One region of the Candidatus Pelagibacter sp. HTCC7211 genome, then DNA from elsewhere that is predicted to be linked to it. Evidence: riboswitches for the same ligand, from Rfam matches in the RefSeq annotation. Region 1 holds a riboswitch; the other holds the start of a gene.
What was found. Region 1 has a riboswitch for glycine ahead of gcvT (glycine cleavage system aminomethyltransferase GcvT). Riboswitches for the same ligand answer to the same signal wherever they lie in the genome.

Region 1 (10,099 bases):
ATCAACTGCAACTTTTTCCTTTTCGCTATAAACAACATCAAGAGTATAAGAATGTCCACCAAATCGATCTTGCTTTTCAAACAAATCAACTTTATGTTTTTTTGATAAATAATAGGCTGAACTTAATCCTGATATACCTGACCCAATAACAGCTATTTTCATTAATTATTATGCTGCATCTTCTTTAAACTCATCCATACTAGGACAAGTACAAAAAATATTTTTATCTCCGTATACATTATCCACTCTTGCTACGGGAGGCCAAAATTTATTTGTTTTTAAGAATTTTGCTGGATATGCAGCTTGCTCTCTTGAGTATTTATGACTCCATTCATCTGAAGCTAATTCAATATCAGTATGTGGTGCATTTTTAATTGGATTATCGACTTTATCAAATTTACCTGACTTGATCATGTCTATTTCAGATTTAATATTAATTAAAGTATCACAAAATCTATCCAGTTCAGATAAGCTCTCGCTTTCTGTTGGCTCGATCATCATTGTACCAGCTACTGGCCATGACATTGTTGGTGCATGAAATCCATAATCTATCAATCTTTTAGCTATATCTTCCTCGGTAATACCCGTTTCACTTTTAATAGATCGAATGTCAATTATGCATTCATGAGCCACATTTCCGTTTGAGCCTTTATAAAGAATTGGATAATGGTTTTTAAGTCTATGGGCTATATAATTTGCATTCAATATTGCAACTTGTGTGGCTAGTTTTAAACCTTGAGATCCCATCATTTTTATATACATCCAAGAAATTGATAAAATACTTGAGCTTCCCCATGGTGCTGCTGAAACTGATCCAATTCCTGTAGCAGGTCCACAATCTTTAACAACTGGATGATTTGGTAGATAAACTTGTAAATGTTTTTTACATGCTATCGGTCCCATTCCTGGTCCTCCTCCACCATGTGGTATACAGAACGTTTTATGCAAATTTATATGACAAACATCTGGACCAAAATTACCAGGTCTTGCTATACCAACAAGCGCATTTAAGTTTGCACCATCCATGTAAACTTGTCCACCATGTTCGTGAATTAATTTACATATATCAGTTATTTTTTCCTCAAATACACCATGAGTAGATGGGTATGTGACCATTAATGCTCCAAGGTTTTCAGAATGTGTTTCAGCTTTTTTCTTTAAATCTTCAAAATCAACATTTCCTTCTTTGTCACAATCAACTACAACCACTTTCATGCCAACCATTTGAGCACTAGCTGGGTTAGTTCCGTGTGCTGAGCTTGGTATTAAACAAATATTTCTATTTTCTTCGCCTCTATCTAAATGATATTTTCTAATTACCATTAATCCTGCATATTCCCCTTGAGCACCTGCATTAGGCTGAAGTGAAACTCCAGAAAAACCAGTAATAGATCTTAGCCAATTTTTAAGATCTGTGAACATTGCTCTATATCCTTCCATCTGTTCAATAGGAACAAACGGATGAGGCTCAGCTAATTCTCTCCATGAAATAGGTATCATTTCAGCAGTAGCATTTAATTTCATAGTGCATGAGCCAAGTGCAATCATAGTTCTGTTAAGTGCTATATCTTTATCTTCTAATTTTTTTAAATATCTAAGCATTTCAGTTTCTGAATGATATGAATTAAAAACAGGATGTTCTAAATATTTTGATGTTCTTAATAAATTTTTTGGTAGATTAGGCAAACTTGCAGAAGGATCCTCTCTTTTAATTGACTCCGCTGCATTAAAAATTTTTAATAATTGATTTGCTCTATAAACATTTTTCTTTTCATCAAAAGAAACTGCTAACATTTCAGAATTAACTTTTCTGATGTTTACTTTTTGATCTAGTGCATTTTTATAGATTTGATCAGTTTTTTCTTTAGTAACGATTGTGACTGTGTCAAAGAAATGATCTGAATAAATCTCATATCCTGATTGTTTTAATTTATCTGCAAAGTTTTTAGCTAATTGAGAAACTCGCTCAGCAATAGTACGAATGCCTTCTGGACCATGATATATAGCATATGCTGCTGAAACAATTGCTAACAACGCTTGTGCAGTACAAATATTACTTGTGGCTTTGTCTCTTCTAATATGTTGTTCTCTTGTTTGAAGCGACAATCGGTAAGCTTTATTTCCATGCCTATCAACTGAAACACCAATAATTCTTCCTGGCATTGATCTTTTAAATTCATCTTTAGTCGCAAAGAATGCAGCATGTGGTCCACCATAACCCATTGGAATTCCAAATCTTTGAGAGCTACCTACGGCTATATCTGCACCTAGTTCTCTAGGAGTTTTTAGTAGTGCTAAAGCTAATAAATCAGAGACTAGGACTGCCTTACCGTTTTTTTTATGGATTTTACTTATTGCTTCACTAGGATCTTTGATATCTCCCAAAGTTCCTGGATATTGTAATATTCCGCAAACCAAATCTTCTTTTAATTGATCCAATACTTTATCTTCATCGCCAACTAGTACTTTTAAACCCATTGGTTCTGCTCTTGTTTGAATTACATCTATTGTTTGAGGATGACAATTTTCTGATACAAAAACTAAATTACTATCCTTTTTATTTAATCTGTGACTTAATCCCATGGCCTCTGCAGCTGCTGTTCCTTCATCTAATAAAGACGCATTTGCTATATCCATACCTGTGAAATCAACAATCATTTGTTGAAAATTAAGTAGCATTTCTAATCTACCTTGAGCTACTTCTGGCTGATAAGGTGTATAAGCAGTGTACCAACCTGGATTTTCTAAAATATTTCTTAGAATTACGTATGGAGTGTAAGTTCCATAATAACCCATTCCTATAAAGTTAGAGTAAATTTGATTTTTTTTCGAAATTACTTTTAATTTTCTTAATGCTTCATATTCTGAATTTGACTCACCAATATTTAATTCATCTTTTAATTGGATTTTTTCTGGAACTGTACTTTTGATTAAATCATCTAGTGATTTATAATTAAGTTCCTTCAACATTTTATTTTGATCTTCATCAGAAGGTCCAATGTGTCTTTTTAAAAAATCTTTTTGAGAATTATGTAACATTAGCTTGAGCTCTCCTTTGCAAATTTTTCGTATTCTTCTTTGTTCATAAGGCTATCCATTTCAGATTGATCTTTCATTTTAAGTTTAAAAAACCATGCTGATCCTTCTGGATCTTCATTAATTTTGGAAGGATCATCAACTATAGCTTGATTAGTATCTACTACCTCGCCACTAATTGGAGTATAAACATCGCTTGCAGCTTTTGTAGATTCTACCACCCCTGCAGTACCATCTTTTTCAACATTAGATCCTTTTTCAGGAAGTTCAGCAAAAACTATATCTCCAAGCATTTCTGTTGCATGCTTTGTAATTCCTATTGTAGCTACATCTCCCTCTAAAGTAATCCACTCATGTTCTTTCGAAAATTTTACTTCACTCATTAATTTACTCCTTTCACATAATTTTTTTTATAAAATGGTAATGCACAAATATTTGCTGGATATTTTTTTCCTCTAACCTCAAGCAAAATCTTGGTATCAACTTTTGAAAAATCTTTATCAACATAACCCATCGCTATAGGACCATTTACACTTGGTCCAAACGTTCCACTTGTTATCTCACCGATTTGCGACTCTGTATCATTAAATATTTTAGTTTTTTCTCTAGCAATCAATCTACCTTTAGGTTTAATCCCTACTCTTATTTGATTTGCTCCATCTTGTATTTGGTTCATAATTTTTTCTGATCCAATAAAACCTCCATTTGACAATCTTGATTTTGAGATTGCCCATTTAAGGTTTGCTTCAATTGGTGTTTTATTTAAATTTAGTTCGTGACCATATAAACATAATCCAGCTTCTAATCTCAAGGTATCTCTTGCCCCAAGTCCTATAAGTTGTGCCCCTTTTTCAATTAGATTTTGCACAAATTTTTCAGCTTTATCGTTAGAAATTGATACTTCAAATCCATCTTCACCTGTGTAACCTGATCTAGTGACAAATAATTTTTGATTATCAGAATCAAACCAATTTCCTGACATAAAATTTAGTTGGTCGACCCCATTTATAATTGAGTTTAAAATTTCAACAGACTTAGGTCCCTGAATTGCTATCAATGATCTATTGTTGTCTAAATTCATTTTAAATTTCGTACCTAGAAGATTGGATAAAATCTCAAAATCTTTATCTTTGCATGCAGCATTTAGTATAATTAAATATCCATCTTCAATTTTAGTAATAATTAGATCATCATAAATTCCAGCATCCTCGTTCATTAAAAAACTATACTTAGAACTGTTTTGTTTTAGATTTTTTAAATCTAAAGGAAAAATTTTTTCTAATTCTTCTGTTAAGTTTTCATCACCATATATAAATAGCTGACCCATGTGAGATACATCAAATATTCCAGAATGAAGTCTTGTAAATTTATGTTCCTCAATAATACCTTTGCTGTATTGTATTGGCATCTCATAACCAGCAAACTCTACAAATTTAGCTTGATTGTCTTTGTGTAGATTATTTAGTGAAGTCTTTTTTATTTCCATATTAACTCGTTTTACCCATCTGTATATTTGCCTGAGAGTTTTGCTCCTTCGGCGAGAATTTAATCTCTTTCCAGAGTTAATATGTTACGGTCCTTTTTACCTGAGAGTTTCCTGGGTGGTTGCTCCTTCGGCCGAATGATTTTCCTTAATACTAAGGCTCTATTCTGTCTCCCGTCTGCATCAACACTTATTTATAAATAATGTACTGTTAATATAAATTACCAAAGATTTTACGACTTGTATACATTAAAGAAAGTCTAAGTAAGTGAAGAATGTGACAATAAATATATTAAACTATGTCTTTTTCACAAAAGAAATTAGAGCACCAGCTGTTGTCAAAAATCCAGCTAATGGCAAGATTGCAACTGCATATTTCTTTGGCATATAATTCTCTTTGAACTCAATACCCTGAAAGCTAATTTCGAAATACCACATCTCCCAGTATTTCCCACGCATACCTTCTACAAGTTCAACTCCATAAATCATCAGAACTATACCAATTATCATAATCATTACTTTCCAGAACTGACGTATATATAGCGATATTCTATTTGGTAATTTTTCATAAATTAAATTTAAAGCTATATGCTCATTATCTCTAGCTGTTAAAGAAAGTGCAATAAACATCAACCAAATATTACTTAATACTGTTAGTAGATCTCCCCAAACAGGAGGGTTATTGAAAACATATCGCATGGTGACGTTATAAATAGTGAAGCCAACCATCGCAGCTAAAAAGATTGAGCACATAGCTTCCAATATACGATGGATAGAACGGTCAATGTTGTTTAAAAATTTCAACATATCGCTAACTACTCATTAGGTTTGGAAGAAACATGGTTAATTCAGGAATAACAAGAATAAAAAATAAAAGTAAAAACAGCCCAATTAGATAGGGAATTAATGCAACAGCTACCTTTTCTAGGCGTACCTGTGCTATTGTTGCAGCAGTAAAATACGCAACACCAACAGGTGGTGTCACTGATCCTATTAAAAAGCCAACTATTACAACGATAGCTGCTTGTACTTCAGGAAAGCCAGCTTGAGCCATAACGTTAACTAGCACTGGGCCAACTATGATAATGTTTACCGCTGAGTCCATTACTGTTCCTAGAAGAAAAATGAATAAAATCACTGCTAAAATAAAGATAATAGGAGAATCTGTGAGGCTTAGAAGCCAGCTTTCAAGATCACCTATTGCACCTAAAGATGTAAGTAACCAACTGAAGGGTCCTGATGCAGCTATTATAATAAAAACCATTGCTGAATTACGAAACGCCCGACGAAAAGCACCCGTGCATTCTTTCCATTTAATAGTTCGATAAACGAATACACCTGTTAATAAAGCAACCATTGCTGTGATAGCGCCAGCCTCAACAACTGATGCCACACCGCCCATTACTGAACCCACCAAAACTAAAGGTATGAGAAGAGCGAAAGACGATCTATATAATTCTTTACCGGCTCGACGTATCGAAAATGGTTCATCACTACGCTCAAAATTATATTTGATCGCAAAGTAATGATTAATTATCATGATCACAACGCCTATTAATACACCTGGAATAATCCCAGCAGCAAATAATGCTGCAATAGAAATCTCTGTTGAGTTAGCAAGTACGATCATCATGATACTAGGCGGAATTATCCCTCCTATGGTTGAACTTACGCCTGTAACTGCAGCAGAAAACGCAGCAGGATATCCAGCTTTTTTCATAGCTGGTAAAACTAATGCTCCAACTGTAGCTGTATCTGCTACTACAGAACCATTCATCCCCGCAAAAAACATGCTCACAAGAACATTAACTTGGGCCAACCCTCCTCGTATACGTCCGATTAATGCTCTGCTCAAAGCTACTAAACGGTCTGTAATTGTTGCGCTTGTCATTAACTCACCTGTTAACATAAAGAATGCAATTGCAGTTAATGGCACTGAGTCAATAGCATTAAACATTTGACTAGGGATCAAAACAAGCGGTACAGCGTCGGTAAATAAAATATAAACAAATGGTATAAGAATTAATATGAAGCCAATGGGAGCACCTAATAAGATTAGAAAAAGGAGTACTACGAGTAGAATGATGCTTTCCATAGATACTTATATGTTATGAATTGTTTAAGGTAAAGATCATCTAACTCTTATCGAGCTAAATGATCTTTACACAGTTTTTCTTTGAACGATTTACAGAGCCCCAGCTTTCTCTAACTGAGCTACGAATCCATCCATTCCTTGTTCTAGAAGTACTCTTTTAGCTACTTCTGGTTCAAAAGTACCTTTAGCGTCTAACCAAGCACCAATTGCACCTGCTCTCCACTTAGACATTTCAGCTTCAGTTGGTACATACCACTCTTTAGCAGATGCTTTAATGGCATCTTCACCATTTTTAATCCAAGCATTATCTAACTCGTTAACTTTTTCTCCATAAGCATCAGCTGCCTTGTGTAACCATTTTCTCTGCTGATCAGACAATGCATTGTACTGTTTTGCATCCATCGCTAGAATGTTTCCTGACCACATACCACCAATTTCAGTGAAATATTTTGCTACTTCATGAAGTTTTGCTACGTGCTGCCATGGACTAGCAACATACTGACCTTCAACTACACCTGACTGTAGACCTGAGTATAACTGGCTCCAGTCATAAGGAGTTGGAGTTGCGCCCCAATTTTTAACTAGCATGAACTCAACTGGACTCTTTGTAGTACGCCATTTCAATCCCTTCATATCGTCTGGAACATGAACTGGTTTAGTTGCATTTCCAAGCTGTCTAAATCCACCACTTGAATATACAGAAAGACAAATATGACCAGCGTTTTCAAGAGCAAGTTTACACTGCCTTTCAGCTAACCATTCATCTGATATTCTTTTTGCATCTTCTAGTGATTTGAAAATAAATGGCAAATCGAAAATTGCTAACTCTGGTCCAAAATTACCATAGTTTGCAGTTGAACTAGTCCATAAAGCTATAAGCCCTTGATTGGCTTGTTCACCACATTTTTGTTCAGCGCATAAGCTTTTTTGATAATGTGGTTCAATTTTCATTTTACCACCAGAAGCTTTTGCCAAGGCTGGTATTAATGCTTGATCTATTGCATCACCAATTGGCATACCTAGTCTACCAGTGGTTCCAAGCTTAAGAGTTACCTCTGCATAAGCGGCTTGGGCAAAGAAAGCAATTGCAAACACTTTTAGTAGTGTCTTACAAATTTTTTTAGCAATCATATTATATCCTTTCAATTAAATTAAACATTGTCTAAATATTTTGAATTATAGTAATCTAAATTTACAATTGAGTCGATAGTGGAATATGAAGTATTAAACACATGAAAGATTGTGTTTAATTTAATCTTAAAGTTAATCTATTTAAGTTTAGTGAGAGATACTTTTTTTACTCTTAACCAGAAGTGAGTAAAATTGTATAAGTACAGCAAATAAAATGATGGCTCCTCCGATTAATCCAAATAATGAGGGTCTTTCACTCACGAATAAAAAAGCCCAAAGAGGTCCTAAAACAGACTCTGACAACATGATTATTCCTACCATTGCTGAAGGGGTTGTTCTAGCTCCAGTTGTTATAAATATAAATCCAAGACCAACTTGAAAACAACCAGCTAAAAAACCTAAAAAAATATCATGTGGTGAAATCATTATCTTTGATGAAAGTAAATAACCGATTAAGCAAGAACAAATACCTGCAACAAATTGTGCTGGAACCATATCTACTGTTGGAAATTTTCTGACTATCATAATTAACACTGCAAAAGTAATTGGCATTGTAAAAGCAGCTAAATTTCCTGATAATTCACCTGGTGTTAATGAATTTCCAACCATAAGCAAAACTCCTGTCATTGCTAAAATAATTGATGTAAATGTGATAGCTGAAATCTTCTCTTTTAAAAAAAAATATCCAAATATCGCAAGAAATAAAATTTGAAGTGAAATAATAAAATTTGTGTTAGCAACAGTAGTATTATACATAGCAAACACATATCCACAGAAACCAAAAGATAAAATAATACCTCCAAAAAATCCTGGAAAACCAGAGTCTTTAAATGCTTTAAATGTTTTCTTTTTGTAACTTATTAAAAGAAACGTCAGAACTGTAAGTGAAAAAAATAAAGATCTCCAAAATAAAATTTGCCATAAAGTTGCGCCTTCAAATGATTTAACAATTAACCCACCAAAACTTAGACTAAAAGCACCTAAAAAAATTAAAAAAGGTCCTGGTAATTTTGATATTAAATTCATTAAATTTGTGAGATTAAATTTTGAGTTTCCATCTCATATAACTTAAATAAAGTTTCTGCATCAGATAAATCTATTTCTTTAAACTTTATTTTTGATCCAGGTGAAATTTGAACCAATCTGTCATAATCAACACTGGCAACTACTCCAATTTTTGGATATCCACCAATTGTACCATGGTCTGATAACATAATGATTGGATTTCCATCAGCTGGGACCTGTATAACTCCTTTTAATAAACCTTCTGATTTAATATTTGTATTTACTATATTTTCAATTTTTGGACCCTCTAATCTCATGCCCATTCTGTCGGATAATTTCGAAACTGTGAATTGTTTCTCAAAAAAAGTTTTTTTTCCTTCTTCTGAAAAATAATCAAAATTAGTACCTTTAATAACTCTAATATTTTCTATCTTCGAATTTAAATAATCAATTTTTTTATTTTTTTGGTTTGAATTTATTTTACGGATATTTATTTTTTGTTCATTGGTAAGTTTTTTTCCATCATTTGATCCAATATTAGCTTTAGTATTTATAGAGCAGCTTCCCCATTGAAATTTTAAATCAATCTCTCCACTAATTGCTAAATAACCATATACAGATTTATTGGTTGATAAAATATTAATCTCATCACCATTTTCTAGTTGATAGGTTTCGTAACATCTTCCCTCTATTTCATTATTTTTTTTATTTAATTTAAAAATAACATCTCCGGTAACAGTTATTGTTATCTTGTCACCATTGAACTTTAATAAAGGTCCCTGGTATGCAAATTCAATTACTGGTGAATCAACTTTATTCCCAACTAATTTATTTGCTAAAAGAAAATTTCTATTATCCATGGCTCCACTAAAAGGAATTCCTATGTGATATAAATTATTTCTTCCCTTATCTTGAAAAGTTGTATTTATACCTGCCCTTTTTATCTCAAAATAATTATTATCCATTTAAGTCTTTATACTCTTCCATTGATATTCTTTTAAATTTTACTTTGTCTCCAGGATTAATAAGATTGGGTTCTTTTTCTTTTGCAATATCGAATACATTTAATGGAGTATTTCCAATAATGTTCCACCCACCAGGGCTTTCAAAAGTATAGATATTTGCAAATTGTTCTGTAAGTCCTATTGATCCTTTTGGTACTTTTACTCTAGGAGTTTCTAAACGTTGTGCCCTCATTTTTTCCTCTAAATCTCCTAAAAATGGCATACCAGCAATAAATCCAGTCATATAACAAAAAAATTCTTTATTAAAAAAAACTTCTAAAATTTGCTCTCTATCCAAATTTAATTTTTTTTCTAACCTTTCAATATCTAGAGAAAATGATGAGT
Region 2 (10,099 bases), 510 kb from region 1:
CTATATTTATTTTATTTAATTTGGCATCTTGAACTGAGGTTGGTTGCATTACTTTTGAACCAAGCGACGCCATTTCTAACATTTCATCGTAAAAAATTTTTTTTATTTTTTTTGCATTTTTATAATCTCTAGGGTCAGTTGTGTAAACTCCGTCAACATCTGTATAAATAATACATTCATCTGCATTTAAAAATTTAGCAAACATAATTGCTGTAGCATCTGAACCACTTCTACCAATTGTATTAAGTCTTGATTTGCTGTTGATACCTTGAAAACCAGTAATAATAGGAATACCATTATTTTTGAGATAATTTTTAATCTCTTTTGTAACTATATGAATTATTCTAGCGACAGAGTAAGATCCCTCAGTTAAAATTGGAACTTGCCATGACAGCCAAGATCTAGATTTAAATCCAATATGATTCAACCTCCCAGCTATTAATGCACACGAAACTTGCTCACCAGTAGATACCAGAGCGTCGTACTCAGCTTTATCAAAATTATTACTTATCTGCTTAGATTTATTTATAAGGTCATTAGTAACTCCACTCATAGCAGAGGAAATTACAACAACTTTATTTTTTTTCTTTTTATAGGATGCGATAATTTTACATACTTTTTTTATTCTATCTATGCTTCCTACAGAAGTGCCACCAAATTTTAATACTACGGTTTTCATTTGATTAATTTAATTATTATAACTTAAATAACAATTGATAAAATACATCTTAGTTGTTATGTCAACTAATTAACAAAAATGAGTAGTGTAAATAAAAAAGAGATTGAAAAATTTTCCAAAATGGCTGCTGAATGGTGGGATCCTGAGGGCAAATTTAAACCATTACATAAATTTAATCCAATAAGAATAAAATATATTAAAGATAATATTATTTACAGTTTTAAATTAAAATCTAAGGAGAAGCCTTTACAAAAGATTAATATATTAGATATAGGGTGTGGGGGTGGACTTTTATCTGAACCAATGGCAAGATTAGGAGCAAATGTAACTGGTATAGATGCATCTGATAAGAATATTAAAATTGCCAAACTACATGCAAAAAAAAATAAACTTAATATTAATTATTTTTGTTCATCTCCTGAAAAACTAAAAATCAAAAAAAAATTTGATGTAATATTAAATATGGAAATAATTGAACATGTTGAGGATATAAATTTTTTTATCAAATCTTGCTCAAAACTTTTAAAAAAAAATGGCTTAATGTTTGTTGCTACTTTAAATAAAACTTTAAAATCATATGTTTTTGCAATTATTGGTGCTGAGTATGTATTGAGATGGCTACCAATAGGAACTCATGATTGGGAAAAATTTGTGAAACCTGAAGATCTTAAGAATATTTTAAATAAGAATAATTTAAAAATCGAAAAAATAGATGGAATGAACTTTGATATATTCAAAGATGAGTGGAATATTTCAAAAGATACTTCAATTAATTATATTGCAAAATCTTTAAAAGTTTAATTTTCTTTATCTTCTACCCATGGGATCATTTGTGTTTCAATTCCCTCTTCTTGAAGCTCAATAAGATCTTTCTTTGAGGCACTACCATAAATACCTTTAGAATTTTTTTTTTTCTCATAATGAATAGATCTTGCTTCATAGGCAAAATTTTCACCTACGTATTTAAAATTATCTTTAATAAATTTTTGATAATCTTTTATGGTTTTTTTTATATTTTGAAATTTTGTAAATTCTGAATTATTTTTTTGACTTTTATTTTTATTAATTAATTTTGGTGCCATTAGTGATTTATCTATCTTAAGCGAATTACAATTATGGCAGTTTAATAATTTTTTTCTTTTTAATTTTTCAAATTCTTTTGATGAAGCAAACCAACTATCAAATGTTATTTCACAGTCATTACAGATTAGTTTGTATTTTATCATTACTACTCAATTAATCATTAAAGTATAGTTTTCAATATTACTAACTTCGATAATCTGCATTAATTTCTACATATTTTTTTGTAAAATCCATCGTATAAACTGTAAAATTCTCAGAACCTGTAAAAATTTCAATATTAATCTCAATATTTTCATTTTTCATGTATTCGCTAGTTTTTTTTTCATCATAACTTTGATGTAATTTACCATCTTGTACAATTTTTAAATTACCAAATTTGATTGAAAGTTTTTTCAAATTTATTTTAGATCCTGATTTTCCAATTGCCATTATTATACGACCCCAATTTGGATCTTCACCTGCAATTGCAGTTTTTACTAATGGTGAATTAGCAATTGAGAAAGCAATATTTTTTGCATCTATTTCTGATTCACATTTTTTTACATTCACGGCTACAAACTTTGAAGATCCTTCGCCATCAGAGACTACTCTTTTAGCTAAACTTAATAAAAGTTTGTTTAATGCTAAATCAAAGCTCTTAATTTTTGTATCATTAAAATTTTTTACAACTAGATTATCTGCTTTACCTGTTGCAAAAATTGTTGACATATCATTTGTGCTTGTGTCTCCATCACATGTAATGGCATTAAAAGTTGTGGAAATATTTTTTTTTAATAGTCTGCTTAAAATTTCATTTGATAATTTTGCATCTGTAAATACATAAGCCAATGTAGTTGCCATATTTGGATGTATCATTCCCGAGCCTTTTGCTATTCCATAAATCTTAATCTTTTTATTTCCAATTTTACATTCCTCCATAGCCAACTTAGGTTTAGTGTCTGTTGTCATTATTCCAAGAGCAGCTTTCATCCAAATAAATTTATTTTGGGTATATCTTATTTTGCTAATCAAATTGGGTATCTGATTTAGTATTTTTTGATAAGGAAATGCTTCACCTATAGTTCCCGTGCATCCAAACATAATTTCTTTAGGAGAAATTTTTTTAGGATTATCTTCATCAAGTTCTTGTTTTTTATTTAATTCTTTAGAAATTTCTAAGGAAATTTTGTTTAGACCTTCATATCCTTCTTTGCCAGTAAATGCATTGGCGTTCCTTGTGTTAACTAGTAGTGAATAAACTTTCTTACATTTTTGATTTAAGTTCCATTTGATATTTTCTGAAATTATTTTTGATTGTGTATAAACAGACGCATGATTAGCGCCATCTCTAAAATAAAACATTGCTAGATCATCTCTGTTATCTTTGTAAAGATTTGCACTACCAACAGAAATTGATAAACCATCTACATGCTCTAAGTCTTGAAAATCAATCATTCTGGTGTTTTTTGATTTTGAAGATAAAAAATTTGATAAATTAATTCCCATAATGTTTAAAATAATTATTTAATACATATATTAAACAATATAAGTAAACAATAAATCAAATATACATGTTTAATCCATTAAATTTAATTTCTAAATTCATCAAATCTAGTAATCAAAAAGAGTTAGATAGAATTTCAAATATTGTAACAAAAATTAACTCTTTAGAAGATGAATTCAAAAATTTAGATGATTTAGATTTTCCTAAAAAAACATCTGCTTTTAAAGATCAAATTAAAAATGGAAAAAAATTGGATGAAATTTTACCTGAAGCTTTTGCATTGGTTAGGGAGGCTTCTAGACGAACTCGAAATGAAAGACACTTTGATGTTCAAATAATTGGTGGTGTTGTTTTGCACGAGGGTAAAATTGCAGAAATGAGGACTGGGGAAGGTAAGACTTTAACAATTACATTAGCCGCATATCTTAATGCACTGACTGAAAAAGGAGTTCATATAGTAACTGTAAATGATTATCTCGCAAAAAGAGACTCGATCGATATGGGACAAATATATAATTTTCTTGGCCTAACCTCGGGCTACATCAATAATGACCAAAATGATGAAGATAGAAAGAAAAACTATAGCTGTGACATAACCTATGCAACTAATAGTGAGTTAGGTTTTGATTATTTAAGAGATAATATGAAATTTTCAGAGGCCGAAATGGTTCAGAGAGAGCATGCCTTTTCAATTGTTGATGAAATTGATTCCTGCTTAATTGATGAAGCTAGAACTCCACTTGTTATTTCAGGATCAGCAGATGATAAAACAGCTCAATATCTTGCAATAGATAAACTTGTAAAACAACTAAATGATAAAGATTACGAAATTGATGAAAAAGATAGAGGTATTCTTTTAACCAATGATGGAATTAATAATGTAGAAAAAATTTTTTCTGATGCGGGTATTTTGAAAAATAATAATTTTTATGATCCAGAAAATTTAGGTCTAGTTCATCATGTAAATCAAGCATTACGTGCAAATCATTTATTTGAAAAAGGTAAAGATTATATTGTTAAAGATGAAAGTCTTAAGATAATTGATGAACTTACCGGTAGAATTTTAGAGGGAAGAAGATTTGGTGATGGATTACATCAAGCATTAGAAGCAAAAGAAAAAATTACTATTCAGGCAGAAAATCAAACTTTAGCTTCGATAACCTATCAAAATTATTTTAAACTTTATAAAAAAATGTCAGGATGTACGGGAACAGCCGCAACAGAATCAGAGGAATTTTTTGAAATTTATAATTTGCCAGTAGTAGTGATACCTACAAATAATGAAATGATCAGAAAAGATTACAATGATCAAATTTTTAGAACTGAAGGTGAAAAAAATGATGCAATTATTGAAAGGATTGTTGAGTGTCATAATTTAGGACAACCAATTTTAATATTTACATCAAGTATAAATAAATCAGAAATTTATTCAAAATTACTTAGTAAAAAAAATATTAAACATGTTGTCTTAAATGCAAAAAATCATGCAAATGAAGCAGAAATTATTGCAAATGCTGGTAAGGAAAATTCGGTAATAATTACAACCAGCATTTCTGGAAGAGGCGTAGATATTCAATTAGGAGGCAAGAAAGGATCTATTCAAGATGATCAATTAAAAATTGATAAGGCTAAGATTAAAACATTGGGTGGATTGTTTGTTATTGGTACAGAAAGAATGGAGTCTCGAAGAGTTGATAATCAGGCAAGAGGAAGGGCTGGTCGTCAAGGAGATGAAGGTAGTTCTATTTTTTATGTAAGTTTAGAAGATGATTTAATGAGGATTTTTGGTTCAGAGTCTATGAATAATATGCTCGAAAAATTAGGACTAAAAGATGGAGAGAGTATTGATCATCCATGGATTAATAAAGCATTAGAGAGAGCACAACAAAAAGTTGAAGCTAGAAATTTTGATATAAGAAAAACTCTAATTAAGTTTGATAATGTCTTAAATGATCAAAGACACGTTGTATTTTCACAAAGAAAAAATGCAATGAATAGTAAAAATATTTTTGAATATTCAGACGAATTTTTGAAAGAAATTTCCCAAGATATTGTGAAATTAAAAATTCAAAAATTATCAAATCCTAAAAGTAATGAATTCTCAAATCGATTAAGACAAATTGTTGGAAAAAGTTTTGAAGAAAATGAATTTAAAGAGTTAATTTCATCTAGTGATAATGAAATTAAAGAAAAAATTTTAAATAAATTTAAAGAATCACGAAACGATAGAATAAATTTACTTGGTGAAGATCATGCAAAAGAAATCGAAAAAAGAATATTTCTTCAATCAATAGATCTAAATTGGAAGTCTCACATACAATATTTAGAGCAACTAAGACAAGTAATAGGTCTTAGATCGTATGGGCAAAGAGATCCTTTAATTGAGTATAAAAAAGAGGCTTTTGAACTATTTTCAAATCTTTTAGAAAAATTAAAGTTAGATTTCGTAACCATACTAATGAATTTGAAAGTTTTAACTGAACAAGCACCAGAACAAGAAAATAAAAATAGTATGTTAGACCAAATAAAAAAAGGTAAAAAAATTGGAAGAAATGAACCTTGTTATTGTGGCTCTGGAAAAAAATTCAAACATTGTTGTGGAGCTTTATAAAGTTAATTAAAATAAAGCAAATACTAAAACAAGTAAGATAAAGCCTGAGACAGAAGCTCCAATAAGTATTTTTTTAGATTTTAAAATTTCTACAATATTATTTTCTTTTATTGTAAGCGTACTTATGTCCTCTGAATTACTTATAAATCCTTTATTTCTTCCAATCTTTAAAAATTTATTTTTTCTTTCACTCATGATTTCCTCGGAGGATAAATCTTTAAAATATTCTAAATTTTTAGATATCGAATTTCTTAAATTGTCTAATATTAAATCTCTATCTCTATGGGCTCCCCCTAATGGCTCTTGAATTATTTCATCTATAACCTGAAGTTCTAATAAATCTTTAGCTGATAATTTCATGGCCTTTGCGGCATCTAGCATTTTTTTTGGATCTCTCCATAAAATTGTTGCACATCCTTCTGGTGATATTACAGAATAAATAGCATTTTCTAACATTATTACTTTACTAGATGATGCTAAAGCTATCGCCCCTCCAGATCCGCCTTCACCAATTATAATAGCAAGTGTTGGAACTTTAAGTTCCATACAGCATTCAATTGATTTTGCAATTGCCTCCGCCTGACCTCTTTCTTCAGCACCAACTCCTGGATATGCTCCTGGAGTGTCTATAAAAGAGATTATTGGAATATTAAATTTATTTGCCAAATTCATTAGCCTAATTGTTTTTCGGTAACCTTCTGGTCTCATCATCCCAAAATTTCTTTCAATTCTACTCTCTAAATTTTCACCTTTTTCTTGTCCAATTACCAATACTGATTGTCCATTGAATTTTGCAAAACCAGTTAATACTGATTTATCTTCACCGTAATATCTATCTCCAGATAAAGAGATAAAATCATCAAATAAATTATCTATAAAAAATTTCGATTTAGGCCTATCTTCATGTCTAGCAACCATAGTGGTTTGCCAAGGGTCTAAATTTGAGTAAATATCCTTTAATTTTTTATCTAATTCAGCTTGCGTATTTGATATTTTTTGAGTGTCGACTTCAGATAAACCCTCTTGATTAAAGGGATCTTTTAGTTTTTCAATTTCACTCTCTAAATTTTTAATATCATTTTCAAAATTAAGATAATTTTTCATAATTAATTTATATCGGACAATTAAAATATAAAAAAGGCAATAAAGTGATGATGAATATCCTTTGTAAATGTTATCAATTGACTTAAATTTTTTTTAAAGATAAAATTTGTATATCGGGAGAGACTGATAAGCTTATTAGCGCCGAAGGAGCAACCACCCCGGAAACTCTCAGGCAAAAGGACCGTTAAACGCATAACACTCTGGAAAGAGATTAATTTCCGCCGAAGGAGCAAAACTCTCAGGCAAAAATACAGATGGGGTAAATATTAGTGCTATGCAAGAAAAATATATTAACATTAACAAACTAAAAGTTTCAGAGAGTTTATCTAGATTTGTTAAAGATGAACTATTGAAAGACACAAATATTTCTAGTGATGATTTTTGGCTTGGTTTTGAAAGAACTATTGAGGAGCTTGAACCAAAAAATAAACAATTAATTAATTTTAGAGAAACTTTACAAAAAAAAATTGATGCATGGCATATTAAGAATAAATCTAATGAATTCAATTTAATTGAATACAAAAAATTTTTGGTTGAGATCGGCTACTTAAAAGAAGAAGGCCCAGATTTTTCAATAGACACAAAAAATGTAGACGATGAAATCACAAAAATTGCAGGACCACAATTAGTTGTACCAATTATGAACTCACGTTATGCATTGAACGCAGCTAATGCAAGATGGATGAGTCTCTATGACAGTTTATATGGGACTGATGTGATAGAACAATCTGAAGATAGTGTTTCTGAAAGATATGACCCTTTAAGAGGAGAAATGGTTATTAAATATGGTAGAGACTTTTTAAATAAATATTTTCCTTTGAAGGATATGAGCTGGAATAAAATTACTACTGTAGCAGTCAAAGAAGGAAGTTTTAAAGCATTAAAAGGAGTTGAAACATTTGATTTAGTAGATGAAGAAAAATTTATTGGTCATAGAGGTGAAGCAGATAACCCATCGGCAATTATCTTGAAAAATAATAACTTACATATAGAAATTTTAAGAGATCGAAGAGCTTTTAGTGCTCAACAAGATTATGCGGGTATTAGTGATATAATTTTAGAGTCTGCTGTGTCTACAATATGTGACAACGAAGATAGCGTTGCGGCAGTAGATGCTGCGGATAAAGTTATTTGCTACAGGAACTGGTTGGGTTTAATGAAAGGTAATCTAAAAACTCAATTTGAAAAAGGAGGTAAACTACTTGAAAGAAAATTAAATCCAAACAGAAGCTACATATCAAAAGAAGGTAAAGGCCTTAAACTTCATGGAAGAAGTCTCTTATTGATAAGAAATGTTGGACATTTAATGACAAACCCATCAATAATTCTCAGTAATGGTAATGAAGTCCCAGAAGGTATAATGGATGCCTTTATAACTGTTGCTGCTGCACTTCATGATCTTAAAAATAAAAATAATTCTAGAACTGGATCCATTTATATAGTTAAACCAAAAATGCATGGACCAGAGGAAACTGAATTTACTGATTTGATATTTTCTAAAGTTGAGGAAGTTTTAGGATTAGATAAATACACTTGTAAAATCGGAATTATGGATGAAGAAAGAAGAACTTCATCCAACCTAAAAGAATGCATAAGAACACTAAAAAATAGAGTATTTTTTATCAATACAGGTTTTTTAGATAGAACTGGAGATGAAATGCATACTTCGATGGAAGCAGGACCAATGATTAAAAAAGGAGAAATGAAATCCTCTAAATGGATCTTAGCATACGAAAATAATAACGTTGATGTTGGTTTAAAATGTGGTCTTTCAGGGAAGGCTCAAATTGGTAAAGGAATGTGGGCAATGCCAGATAAAATGAAAGATATGATGGAGCAAAAAACAGGTCACTTAAAAGCAGGTGCAAATTGTGCTTGGGTACCATCTCCTACAGCAGCAGCCCTACATGCATTACACTATCATGAAATAGATATTTTTGATCAACAAAAAAATATAATTAAAAGAGAAAAAGCAAAACTTGATGACCTTTTAACAATTCCAGTTGCAAATAGACCTAACTGGTCGATTGAAGAAATTAATAGTGAAATTTCTAACTCAGCACAAACATTGTTAGGTTATGTGGTAAGATGGATAGATCAAGGTGTAGGTTGTTCAAAAGTTCCAGATATAAATAATATTGGTCTAATGGAAGATAGAGCAACTTTAAGAATATCTTCACAGCATATTGCTAACTGGATACATCATGGAATTACTACTAAATTACAAGTTTTAGGAATAATGAAAGAGATGGCAAAAATTGTTGATAATCAAAATAAAAGTGATGACAAATATGTCAGGATGAGTGACGACTTTGATAGGTCATTAGCTTTTAAAACTGCATGTGATTTAGTTTTTAGTGGTAAAGAACAGCCCTCAGGATATACAGAACCTTTGCTGCATTTAAATAGGCTTAAAAAAAAAATTAATCAGAATTAGAATTTAAATTTGCTCTATTTTTAAAAGCAGAAAATAAAGTTCCATCATCTAAATTTTCAATTTCACCACCAACTGGTAATCCTTGGGCTAATTTAGTAACTTTAGCACTAGTATTTTTTAAACTATCTTGGATATAGTATGCGGTAGTTTGTCCCTCAACAGTTGCACTAGTTGCAAGTATAACTTCCTCTATACCCTCTTTATTAACCCTCTCTACTAATGAGTTAATTAAAAGATCTTCTTTTCTTTGACCTACAGAGGAAATAGTTCCACCCAAAATATGAAAATATCCTTGAAAAATATTCGAATTTTCAATTGACCATTGGTCTGCAATATCTTCTACTACACAAATTTTATTATATTTTTCTTTTGAATTTTCACAATTAATACATCCACTTAAATTTGATTTTAATGATCCACAAAAATTGCATCTTGTTACATTTTTATAAACTTGGTCCAACGTGCTTGCCAATGGCTTAACCAACTCGTCTCTATTGTTAATCAATTTTAAAACAATTCTTTTTGCTGATTTAGGGCCTAGACCAGGAAGCTTTGAAATTAACTTTATTAATTCCTCAATCTCGTTAATATTTTGCATTAATTATAACGGCCATTTAAAACCAGGAATTCCGAAGCCTCCCGTAGCTTTTGAAATCTCTTCTGTGGTCTTTGTTTTCAACTGTGATTTTGCGCTATTATGAG

Region 2: it holds a riboswitch for glycine, as region 1 does, so the genes downstream of both, PB7211_RS00315 (malate synthase G) here and gcvT (glycine cleavage system aminomethyltransferase GcvT) in region 1, are expected to answer to the same signal.

Annotation. Positions count from the first base shown of each region.
Region 1 is NZ_DS995298.1:565,502-575,600, reverse strand. Features, by position in the region: gene PB7211_RS02990 (NAD(P)/FAD-dependent oxidoreductase) at 1-162, opposite strand, end outside; gene gcvP (aminomethyl-transferring glycine dehydrogenase) at 169-3,039, opposite strand; gene gcvH (glycine cleavage system protein GcvH) at 3,039-3,419, opposite strand; gene gcvT (glycine cleavage system aminomethyltransferase GcvT) at 3,419-4,522, opposite strand; glycine riboswitch at 4,532-4,606, opposite strand; gene PB7211_RS02970 (TRAP transporter small permease) at 4,817-5,326, opposite strand; gene PB7211_RS02965 (TRAP transporter large permease) at 5,331-6,614, opposite strand; gene PB7211_RS02960 (TRAP transporter substrate-binding protein) at 6,705-7,745, opposite strand; gene PB7211_RS02955 (DMT family transporter) at 7,893-8,771, opposite strand; gene PB7211_RS02950 (5-oxoprolinase subunit C family protein) at 8,771-9,715, opposite strand; gene PB7211_RS02945 (5-oxoprolinase subunit B family protein) at 9,708-10,099, opposite strand, start outside.
Region 2 is NZ_DS995298.1:54,889-64,987, forward strand. Features, by position in the region: gene PB7211_RS00285 (aspartate kinase) at 1-679, opposite strand, end outside; gene ubiG (bifunctional 2-polyprenyl-6-hydroxyphenol methylase/3-demethylubiquinol 3-O-methyltransferase UbiG) at 758-1,480, shown strand; gene PB7211_RS00295 (DUF1178 family protein) at 1,477-1,905, opposite strand; gene argJ (bifunctional glutamate N-acetyltransferase/amino-acid acetyltransferase ArgJ) at 1,946-3,247, opposite strand; gene secA (preprotein translocase subunit SecA) at 3,313-5,856, shown strand; gene PB7211_RS00310 (acetyl-CoA carboxylase carboxyltransferase subunit alpha) at 5,863-6,960, opposite strand; glycine riboswitch at 7,065-7,154, shown strand; gene PB7211_RS00315 (malate synthase G) at 7,235-9,397, shown strand; gene recR (recombination mediator RecR) at 9,384-9,995, opposite strand; gene PB7211_RS00325 (YbaB/EbfC family nucleoid-associated protein) at 9,999-10,099, opposite strand, start outside.